Cryptosporangium arvum DSM 44712: one gene and its partners. The protein of the gene in region 1 interacts with the protein of each later gene in a pairwise test. Links are inferred from orthologs where the notes say so. Each region holds a gene or a part of one and is shown in the gene's direction. Other genes may lie near its edges.

Evidence for each region.
Region 2: the proteins of rpe (region 1) and eno interact in binary tests that used the Escherichia coli proteins (3 or more experiments, as listed by UniProt). The link is inferred for Cryptosporangium arvum DSM 44712 from one-to-one orthologs.
Region 3: the proteins of rpe (region 1) and iolC interact in binary tests that used the Escherichia coli proteins (3 or more experiments, as listed by UniProt). The link is inferred for Cryptosporangium arvum DSM 44712 from one-to-one orthologs.

The regions. Positions count from the first base shown.
Region 1 is NZ_KK073874.1:2,582,085-2,585,021, forward strand. What follows is about bases 25-2,809. They hold rpe (ribulose-phosphate 3-epimerase), read left to right. Parts: upstream 25-972; coding sequence 973-1,647; downstream 1,648-2,809. Other genes in these bases: CRYAR_RS48565 (transcription antitermination factor NusB), read left to right, coding at 25-962; CRYAR_RS12080 (response regulator), read left to right, coding at 1,673-2,734. In the rest of the region: more of CRYAR_RS48565, read left to right, coding at 1-24. UniProt on the Escherichia coli protein: Catalyzes the reversible epimerization of D-ribulose 5-phosphate to D-xylulose 5-phosphate.
Region 2 is NZ_KK073874.1:1,093,496-1,096,449, forward strand. What follows is about bases 95-2,896. They hold eno (phosphopyruvate hydratase), read left to right. Parts: upstream 95-754; coding sequence 755-2,038; downstream 2,039-2,896. Other genes in these bases: CRYAR_RS04975 (DUF885 domain-containing protein), read left to right, coding at 95-643; CRYAR_RS04985 (FtsB family cell division protein), read left to right, coding at 2,038-2,736; CRYAR_RS04990 (DUF501 domain-containing protein), read left to right, coding at 2,733-2,896. Outside these bases: more of CRYAR_RS04975, read left to right, coding at 1-94; more of CRYAR_RS04990, read left to right, coding at 2,897-2,954. UniProt on the Escherichia coli protein: Catalyzes the reversible conversion of 2-phosphoglycerate (2-PG) into phosphoenolpyruvate (PEP). It is essential for the degradation of carbohydrates via glycolysis.
Region 3 is NZ_KK073874.1:5,508,872-5,511,983, reverse strand. The notes cover bases 48-3,007. They hold iolC (5-dehydro-2-deoxygluconokinase), read left to right. Parts: upstream 48-1,039; coding sequence 1,040-1,975; downstream 1,976-3,007. Other genes in these bases: CRYAR_RS25115 (GntR family transcriptional regulator), read right to left, coding at 2,863-3,007; CRYAR_RS25120 (Cgl0159 family (beta/alpha)8-fold protein), read left to right, coding at 1,962-2,873; CRYAR_RS25130 (TRAFs-binding domain-containing protein), read right to left, coding at 48-891. In the rest of the region: more of CRYAR_RS25130, read right to left, coding at 1-47; more of CRYAR_RS25115, read right to left, coding at 3,008-3,112. UniProt on the Escherichia coli protein: Catalyzes the ATP-dependent phosphorylation of fructoselysine to fructoselysine 6-phosphate. Functions in a fructoselysine degradation pathway that allows E.coli to grow on fructoselysine or psicoselysine.

The DNA.
Region 1 (2,937 bases):
CCACCGACGCCGCCTCCCAGCGCCCGCCGGCGACCGAGGAGGCCCCGTCCGAGCAGCCGACCCCAGAGCAGCTCGCGCCCGAGCAGCCCTCAGCCGAGCAAGCCCCGGTGGAGCAAGCCCCGGTCCCCGAGATCGCGGCCGTGGCCGAGAAGCAGGCCGCACCGTCCGCCGACGACCCCGGCTCGCTCCTGGGCCGGTGGTCACCGGTCGCCGTCAGGCTCCCCGAAGGCGCCCCCGGCAACATCCCGGCCATCGCCGACGGTCGCGCGCACGTCCAGGACGAGGGCAGCCAGCTCTGCGCCTGGACCCTCGCCGCCGCACCCCTCGAGGGCCCCGACGCCCGGTGGCTCGACCTCTGCGCCGGTCCCGGCGGCAAGGCGGGCCTGCTGGCCGCGATCGGCGTCGACCGGGGCGCGCACCTCACCGCGGTCGAGGTGATCGAGCACCGCGCCGTGCTCGTCCAGCAAGCCGTGGCCGGCCTGCCCGCGACCGTCCTCACCGCCGACGGCCGCGACGTCGGCACCCACCCCGACCTGCCCGAGGGCGGCTTCGACCGGGTGCTCGTCGACGCTCCGTGCACGGGCCTCGGAGCCCTGCGCCGCCGCCCCGAGGCGCGCTGGCGCAAGGAGCCGGGCGATGTGCCGGCCCTGGCCAAACTCCAGCGCGAGCTGCTCACCGCCGCGCTCCGGGCGGCCCGCCCGGGTGGCCTGGTCGCGTACGTCACCTGCTCACCGCACCTGGCCGAGACCCGCGTGCTGGTGGCCGACGTCTGCCGTCGCACCGGCGCCGAGCCCGTCGACGTCCGCGGAGTGCCGGAAGCCGCGGCCGCCGCGGACCTCAACCCGACGCCGGAGCGGGTGAGCGCGTCCCGCGCGGCCGCCCTGCAGCTCTGGCCGCACCGCCACGGCACCGACGCGATGTTCCTGTCGCTGCTGCGCAAGCCGGTCGGAGGCCACGACTAAGCTTTCGGACGTGGAACTTTTCGTCGCACCGAGCATCCTGTCCGCCGACTTCGCCCGCCTCGCGGAGGCGGCCGCCTCGGTGGCCGGGCGCCCCGGCACGCCGGGCGCGGACTGGTTGCACGTCGACGTCATGGACAACCACTTCGTCCCGAACCTCACGCTCGGCCTGCCGGTCGTGAAGAGCATCAGGGCCGCCACCGAGATCCCGCTCGACTGTCACCTGATGATCGAGGACCCGGCGCGCTGGGCGCCGGGTTACGCCGAGGCGGGTGCGCACAACGTCACGTTCCACGCCGAGGCGACGGACGACCCGGCGGCGGTCGGGCGTGACCTGCGCAAGGCGGGCGCCAAGGCCGGGCTGGCGCTCAAGCCCGGCACGCCCCTCGAGCCCTACCTCGAGATCCTCAGGGACTTCGACACGCTGCTCGTGATGACCGTCGAACCCGGTTTCGGGGGCCAGGAGTTCATGGCCGAGGTCCTGCCGAAGGTCACCGAGGCCCGCAGGCGGGTCGAGTCCGGGCATCTCGAGTTGCGTATCGAGGTCGACGGCGGCATCAACGCCGACACGATCCACGCCGCGGCCGAGGCCGGGGCCGACACGTTCGTCGCCGGCTCCGCCGTGTACAACGCCGACGACCCCGCGAAGGCGGTCGCCGCCCTCCGCGAACTGGCGGCCCGCCGGTGACCCGCCCCGAGCCGGTGGCCACGCCGTGACCGGGCACGCGGCCGACGTCTCCGGCGGGAGCGTCGCTCGCGGTTCCGACGGGGTGATCCTCGTCGTCGACGACGACACCGACGTCGCGGCGCTGGTGGCGATGAACCTGCGCTTCGAGCGGTTCGATGTGGTCACGGCCCACGACGCCCGCGGTGCGCTGGCCGCGATCGAGCGCCACCGGCCCGACCTCGTGCTGCTCGACGTGATGATGCCGCGCGTCGACGGCTTCGAGTTGTGCCGCCAGTTACGGGCGTCCCCGCTCACCGCCGCGCTCCCGATCATCATGCTCACGGCCAAGGACCTGTCGGCCGACCGCATCCAGGGCCTCACCGCCGGCGCCGACGACTACATCGTCAAACCGTTCGACGTCACCGAGCTCGTCGCCCGGGTGAAGTCGACGCTGCGCCGCAACCGGGAGATGCGTGACGTCTCGCCGCTGACCGGTCTGCCGGGGAACACACGCATCCTCGAGGCCATCTCCGAGCGCATCGTGGCCCGGCAGGACCACGGCTGGGAGTACGCGGTCTGCTACGTCGACCTCGACAACTTCAAGACCGTCAACGACGTCTACGGGTTCTACCGGGGTGACCAGATGCTCACCGCCGCCGCCGGCGCGCTCCACTCGTCGACGATCGGGGTGGCCGGTTCGCCGCCGTTCCTCGGTCACATCGGCGGCGACGACTTCCTCGTGGTGTGCACGCCGGAGCAGGTGCGCCCGATCACCGACCGGGCGATCACGCTGTTCGACCAGGCCAGCCGCGTGCTGTACGACCCGGCCGACCTGGCCCGGGGTTACTTCGAGGTGGCCGACCGGCAGGGCCGGTTACGCCGCCACGGGCTGCTGACGCTCTCGATCGGCGTCACGGTCTCGACCCAGCGCCAGTTCGACGACCACCGTGCGGTGGTGGCCGCCGCCAGCGAGATGAAGTCGGTGGCCAAGCGCACCGAGGGGTCGATGGTGGCGATCGACCGGCGCCGTGACCCGGAGCCCGGTCGCGGCCCCGCCGCCCGCCATCAGGCCGCCCTCCAGCCGCTGCCCGACCCCGACACCCCGTAGCCGTCCGGGCGTGATCAAGGTCGCACCGGGCCGATCGGCGGTCGCCAACCGTGTCAGACTGGCGCGTAACGGTGGGATTTCGGCGACATCGGTGGCGATCTCCCGTCGGACGACGTAAGACAGAGTCAGAGCAACAGACCACAACAACGCAGTACGCGCGCTCCGGGGTCGGTGAAATTCCGAACCGGCGGTTACAGTCCGCG
Region 2 (2,954 bases), 1.5 Mb from region 1 along the record:
CGTGGCGATCGCCTACTGCGACGCCCCCGGCCCGCTGGAGACCGCGCCGCTGCCGACGTTCTACGCGATCGCGCCGACCCCGGCCGACTGGTCCGCCGACCGGCGCGACTCGTTCTACCGCGAGTACAACGACCACATGCTGCGCAACCTGACCGTGCACGAGGCCGTACCCGGGCACTTCCTGCAGCTCTCGCACGCCCGCCGGTTCCGGGCCGGCACCCGTGCCCGTGCGCTCTGCATGTCCGGCTCGTTCGTCGAGGGCTGGGCGGTCTACGCCGAGGAGATGATGGTCGACGCCGGCTTCGGCGGCCCGCAGGTGCGGATGCAGCAGCTCAAAATGCAGCTGCGCATGACGATCAACGCGCTGCTCGACCAGCTCGTGCACGCCGAGGGCCTGGCGGAGGCCGACGCGATGGCGCTGATGCTGGACAAGGGCTTCCAGGAGGAGCGCGAGGCGGCCGGGAAGTGGCGCCGGGCGCTGCTCACCGCGGGCCAGCTCTCCACGTACTTCGTCGGCTACACCGAGGTGAGCGCAGTCGCCGCGGCCCGCCCGTCGGACGTGCCGGTGAAAACCTGGCACGACCGCATGCTCGCCCACGGCTCTCCGTCCCCGCGCCACCTGAGGACGCTCCTCGACGTCTGAACCGTTCTAGGGCACCAGTGCGCGTGTCGGTTACCGGCCGCGACTACGCTGCGAGGGAAGAGCGCGGGCCACCGCCCGAACGCGAACGCCCCGACCTTGAGGAGCGATGCAGTGGCCACGATCGAGGCCGTCGCCGCCCGTGAAATTCTTGACTCGCGCGGTAACCCGACCGTCGAGGTCGAGGTCATCCTCGACGACGACACCGTCGCCCGCGCGGCCGTCCCGAGCGGCGCATCCACCGGTGCCTACGAGGCCGTCGAACTGCGTGACGGCGGCACGCGATACCTGGGCAAGGGTGTCGAGAAGGCCGTCCAGGCCGTCGACGACGAGATCGGCCCCGAGCTGCTCGGGTACGACGCCGCCGAGCAGCGGCTGATCGACCAGGCGATGATCGACCTGGACGGCACCGACAACAAGGGCCGCCTGGGCGCCAACGCGATCCTCGGCGTCTCGCTCGCCGTTGCGAAGGCGGCCGCCGACTCGGCGCAGCTGCCGCTGTTCCGCTACCTCGGTGGCCCGAACGCGCACACGCTGCCGGTGCCGATGCTGAACATCCTCAACGGTGGCGCGCACGCCGACTCGAACGTCGACATCCAGGAGTTCATGATCGCGCCGATCGGCGCCGGCTCCTTCAAGGAGGCGCTGCGCTGGGGGGCCGAGACCTACCACGCGCTCAAGAGCGTCCTGAAGTCGCAGGGGCTGGCCACCGGCCTCGGTGACGAGGGCGGTTTCGCGCCGAGCCTCTCCAGCAACCGCGCCGCGCTCGACCTGATCGCCACCGCGATCGACAAGGCCGGCTACACGCTGGGCACCGACATCGTGCTCGCGCTCGACGTCGCGGCGACCGAGTTCTACCGTGACGGCGCGTACGAGTTCGAGGGCGCCAAGAAGTCGTCGGCCGAACTGGCCGACTACTACACCGAGCTGGTGAACAACTACCCGATCGTCTCGATCGAGGACGGCCTGTCCGAGGACGACTGGGACGGGTGGAAGGCGCTCACCTCCGGTCTGGGCCAGCGCGTCCAGCTGGTCGGCGACGACCTGTACGTCACCAACCCGGAGCGGCTGGCCCGCGGCATCGCCGAGAAGGCCGGTAACGCGCTGCTGGTGAAGGTCAACCAGATCGGCACGCTCACCGAGACGTTCGACGCGGTCTCGCTCGCCCACCGGGCCGGCTTCAAGTGCATGCTGAGCCACCGCTCCGGTGAGACCGAGGACACCACGATCGCCGACCTCGCGGTGGCCACCGACGCCGGCCAGATCAAGACCGGTGCCCCGGCCCGCTCCGAGCGGATCGCCAAGTACAACCAGCTGCTCCGCATCGAGGAGGAGCTGGACGACGCGGCGACCTACGCCGGCACCACCGCCTTCCCCCGGTACACCCCGGCCTCCTGATGGCCGGTCCGCGCCGTACTCCCAGTGGCCAGCGTCCGTCCCGGGCCGGTGGCAACCGCCGCCCGTCGACGTCGTCGGCGGCCAGGAGTGCGGCGCGGAACTCCACCCCGCGGGGTACGACCCCGCACGGCGGGCGCGTCACCGGCCGGGTGCCCGGCAAGCAGCGTGACTACCCGGTCTCGTCGCTGCCGGCCCAGCGGCGGGGCGCGGGACGCAGCCCGGGCGCCGGTAGCCGCGAAGGGCGCAGGCCGGGCGTCCGCCGCACCGCGGCCTCCGCGACCGCGGCGCTCGACGGACGCCGGTTCGTCCGGCGTGGCGAAGGCCGGTTCACCGGCCGCGCGGCCGTGCTCGCGATCCTGTTCGCGGTGCTCGTGCTGACGCTCGCGTACCCGGTCCAGCAGTACCTCGCTCAGCGGTCGCAGATCGCGGAGGCCGAGCGCGCCCAGGCCCGCCAGAACGAGCGGATCGCGGCGCTACGCTCGGAGCTGGACGCGTGGAACGATCCCGAGTACGTCAAGGGTCAGGCCCGGTCGCGTCTGCAACTGACCCAACCAGGGGAGAAGCGGTACGTCGTGCAGGACCCGTCACGCGGTAACGGAGGCCCCACCTCCACCGAGCCGTCCGGTTCGCCGGTCAACGACCCGCGCTCCTGGTACGGGCGGCTCTGGGACAGCGTCGAGGCGGCCGACCAAAAGTGACAGGTCTGTCGGAAGCCGATCACGAGACGGTGGCGGCTCAGCTCGGGCGCGTCCCGCGCGGCGCGATCGGCGTCGCGCACCGCTGCCCGTGCGGCGCGCCGGACGTCGTCGAGACCGCGCCGCGGCTGCCCGACGGCACGCCGTTCCCGACCACGTTCTACCTGACCTGCCCCCGGCTGGCCGGGCTGCTGTCCACCGAGGAGTCCGGCGGGTTGATG
Region 3 (3,112 bases), 2.9 Mb from region 1 along the record:
CATCGCGCGCTCGTACAGCCGAATCGAGATGCCCTTGAGATCGAAGGGAATCGGCGCGTACCGGGAGTGGATCACCATCGTTCCCCGACGCTGCGCGGTGTGCCGAACCCCCAGTTCCCAGAGCACGTTCGGGTTGAGCGTCGCGAGGTCGGCGACGACCAGATCGGCGCGGAGCAGATCGCGGATCATTTGAGCGTCGATGACCGCGGGCTGCGGGTTCGAGTCCGCGCGCACCGCTCGGTAGCCGGCATCAGTCAGTGCTGGGAACAGCAGACGTTCCCAGGTGGCGTTCGACTGGTAGTTCTCGTGCGGCCGGTCGGGATCGAGTTTGTTTCCGAAAGGCATCGCGACGAAGGCGAGCGGAGTGTCGTTCCGATCAATCGACGGGTCGACGCGGAGTACGTCGATCGAATTTCCGCGGAGTTCCTCGGCCAGATCTTCGGTGTGGTTAGTGCCTCCGGCGCTCACCAGTACACCGAGAATCTGCGTGCCCGCCTGGGAATCCTTCATGGCCAACGCCGTTGTGACGATTTGCGTGTTCACGGCGCGGTAGGTCTCGTCATCCGACCGTGCCGGGTCGGTCTCCTGGACGGTGATCCGCCGGGATGCGAGGATCCGATCGAACACGGATTTCCATCCCGGTTGGTCGGCGACGCTCTTCTCGGCGAACGTCGATTGGTCGCCGGCCAGGACGACGGTTGCCGGAATGCCCAGTTCGAGCGCGGCCCGGAGAAAGATCAGGTCGCTGCCGGCCGCGGCGGAGCCGATCAGGTGGGCCGGTTGGAGTCCGGTGAGCAGGCGCCTGACGCGCTCCTCGACGTAGTCGACGTGAGCGACCGGGAAGTCGCCCCTGTCTCCGCTGGTCCGGCGCCCGCCGAACACGACGATCATCGGTTCCCCCTCAAGTCAGCCCACCCCTGACTCAACTGTGGACCGACGATAGCCAGTGTCACGGAATGGAACAAGCGCATGACCCCTTGTCGGCACCTACGGGCATTGATAGTTTGTCCTGACAAAAAGACGAAGGGTGGTCTCCGGGATGTCCGCACCGTACGACCTGATCACGATCGGCCGGATCGGCGTCGACCTCTATCCGCTGCAGGACGGTGTCGGCCTCGAGGACGTCGAGACGTTCGGCAAGTACCTCGGCGGCAGCGCGACGAACGTGGCGATCGCGGCCGCGCGCCACGGCCGGAAGACCGTGGTGATCACCGCGGTCGGTGACGACCCGTTCGGGCGGTACGCCCACCGCGAGCTGACCCGCCTCGGCGTCGACGATCGCTGGGTGGCGACGGTCGGCCACCTCAAGACGCCGATCACGTTCTGCGAGATCTTCCCGCCGGACCACTTCCCGCTCTACTTCTACCGCGAGCCGGTGGCGCCCGACCTGATGATCGACGCGGTCGACGAGGCCGCGGTCGCGGACGCGCGGGTCTTCTGGGCCACGGTCACCGGCCTCTCCCGCGAGCCGAGCCGGGCCACCCACCACGCGGCCTGGCAGGCCCGCGGCCGGGCGCCGCTCACCGTGCTCGACCTGGACTGGCGCCCGATGTTCTGGCCGTCCCCGGAGTCGGCCCGCGACGAGGTCGGGAAGGCGCTGGAGCAGGTCACGGCCGCGGTCGGCAACCGCGAGGAGTGCGAGGTCGCGGTCGGCGAGACCGACCCGGACCGCGCCGCCGACGCGCTGCTGGAACGGGGGATCGAGCTCGCGGTCGTCAAGCAGGGTCCACGCGGGGTGCTGGCCAGGACCCGCGAGGAGAGCGTCGAGGTGCCGCCGCACCCCGTCGACGTGGTCAACGGGCTCGGCGCCGGCGACGGGTTCGGTGGCGCGCTCGTCCACGGTCTGCTCGCGGGCTGGTCGCTGGAGCGCACCGTGCGGTTCGCGAACGTCGCCGGCGCGATCGTGGCCGGCCGGCGCGAGTGCTCCACGGCGATGCCCACCACCGCCGAAGTGGAGCAGCATGTCCCGGCCTGACCTGGCCGCTCCGGCCGTCGACTTCGGGCGGCTGCGCCGGACCCGGTTCGAGAACCCCGACGCGATCGCCGCCGCCTTCGCGGCCCGCGCGCGCCGTCCGCTGGTGCGTGGTGACGGGCGGCTGTTCATCGTCGCGGCCGACCACCCGGCCCGGGGTGCGCTGGGCGTCGGCCCCGACCCGATGGCGATGGGAAACCGCTACGACCTGTTGCGCCGCCTCGTGCTCGCGCTCTCGCGGCCGGGCGTCGACGGCGTGCTCGGCACCCCCGACGTCCTCGACGACCTCGCGCTGCTCGGCGCGCTGGACGGCAAGATCGCGGTGGGCTCGATGAACCGCGGGGGGCTACGCGGCGCGGTGTTCGAGATGGACGACCGGTTCACCGGCCACGACGTCGGCTCGATGGTGTCGGCCGGGCTCGACGCCGCGAAGCTGCTCGTCCGCATCGATCTCGCGGACGCGGGCACCGCCCGCACGCTGGAAGCGACCGCGCACGCGGTGACGGCCGCGGCCGCCGCCCGGCTGCCGCTCCTGCTCGAGCCGTTCCGCAGCGTCCGGCAGGGCGACCGCGTCGTCAACGACCTGTCCACGGACGCGGTGATCACGTCGGTCGCGATCGCGTCCGGGCTCGGCGGCTCGTCCGCCTACAGCTGGCTCAAACTGCCCGTCGTCGACGACATGGAGCGCGTGCTGGAAGCCGCGACGCTCCCGACGCTGCTGCTCGGCGGCGAGGGCGGTGGCGACCCCGAGGCCACCTACGCCTCCTGGGGCCGTGCGCTGGCCCTCCCCGGCGTCCACGGCCTGGTCGTCGGCCGGACCTTGCTCTATCCCCCCGACGGCGACGTGACCCGGGCGGTCGACGTCGCCGCCGCGCTGGTGCACGACGGGGTCAGTTGTTGACGAGCGTGATCTCGAACGCGTAGTTGTCCGGGCGGTAGCAGTGGTGCCCGTACTCGACGGCCTTGCCGAACGTGTCGTAGGCCGTGCGGTCCATCGTCAGCACCGGTCCGCTGCGTTTGATCTCCAGCAGCCGGCTCTCCTCGGCCGTGGCCGCGCGGGCGCCGATCCGCTGCTGCGCGACCCGGATCTGCGTCCCGCGGCCTCGCAGCAGCTGGTAGAGCCCCCGGCTGGCCAGCGCG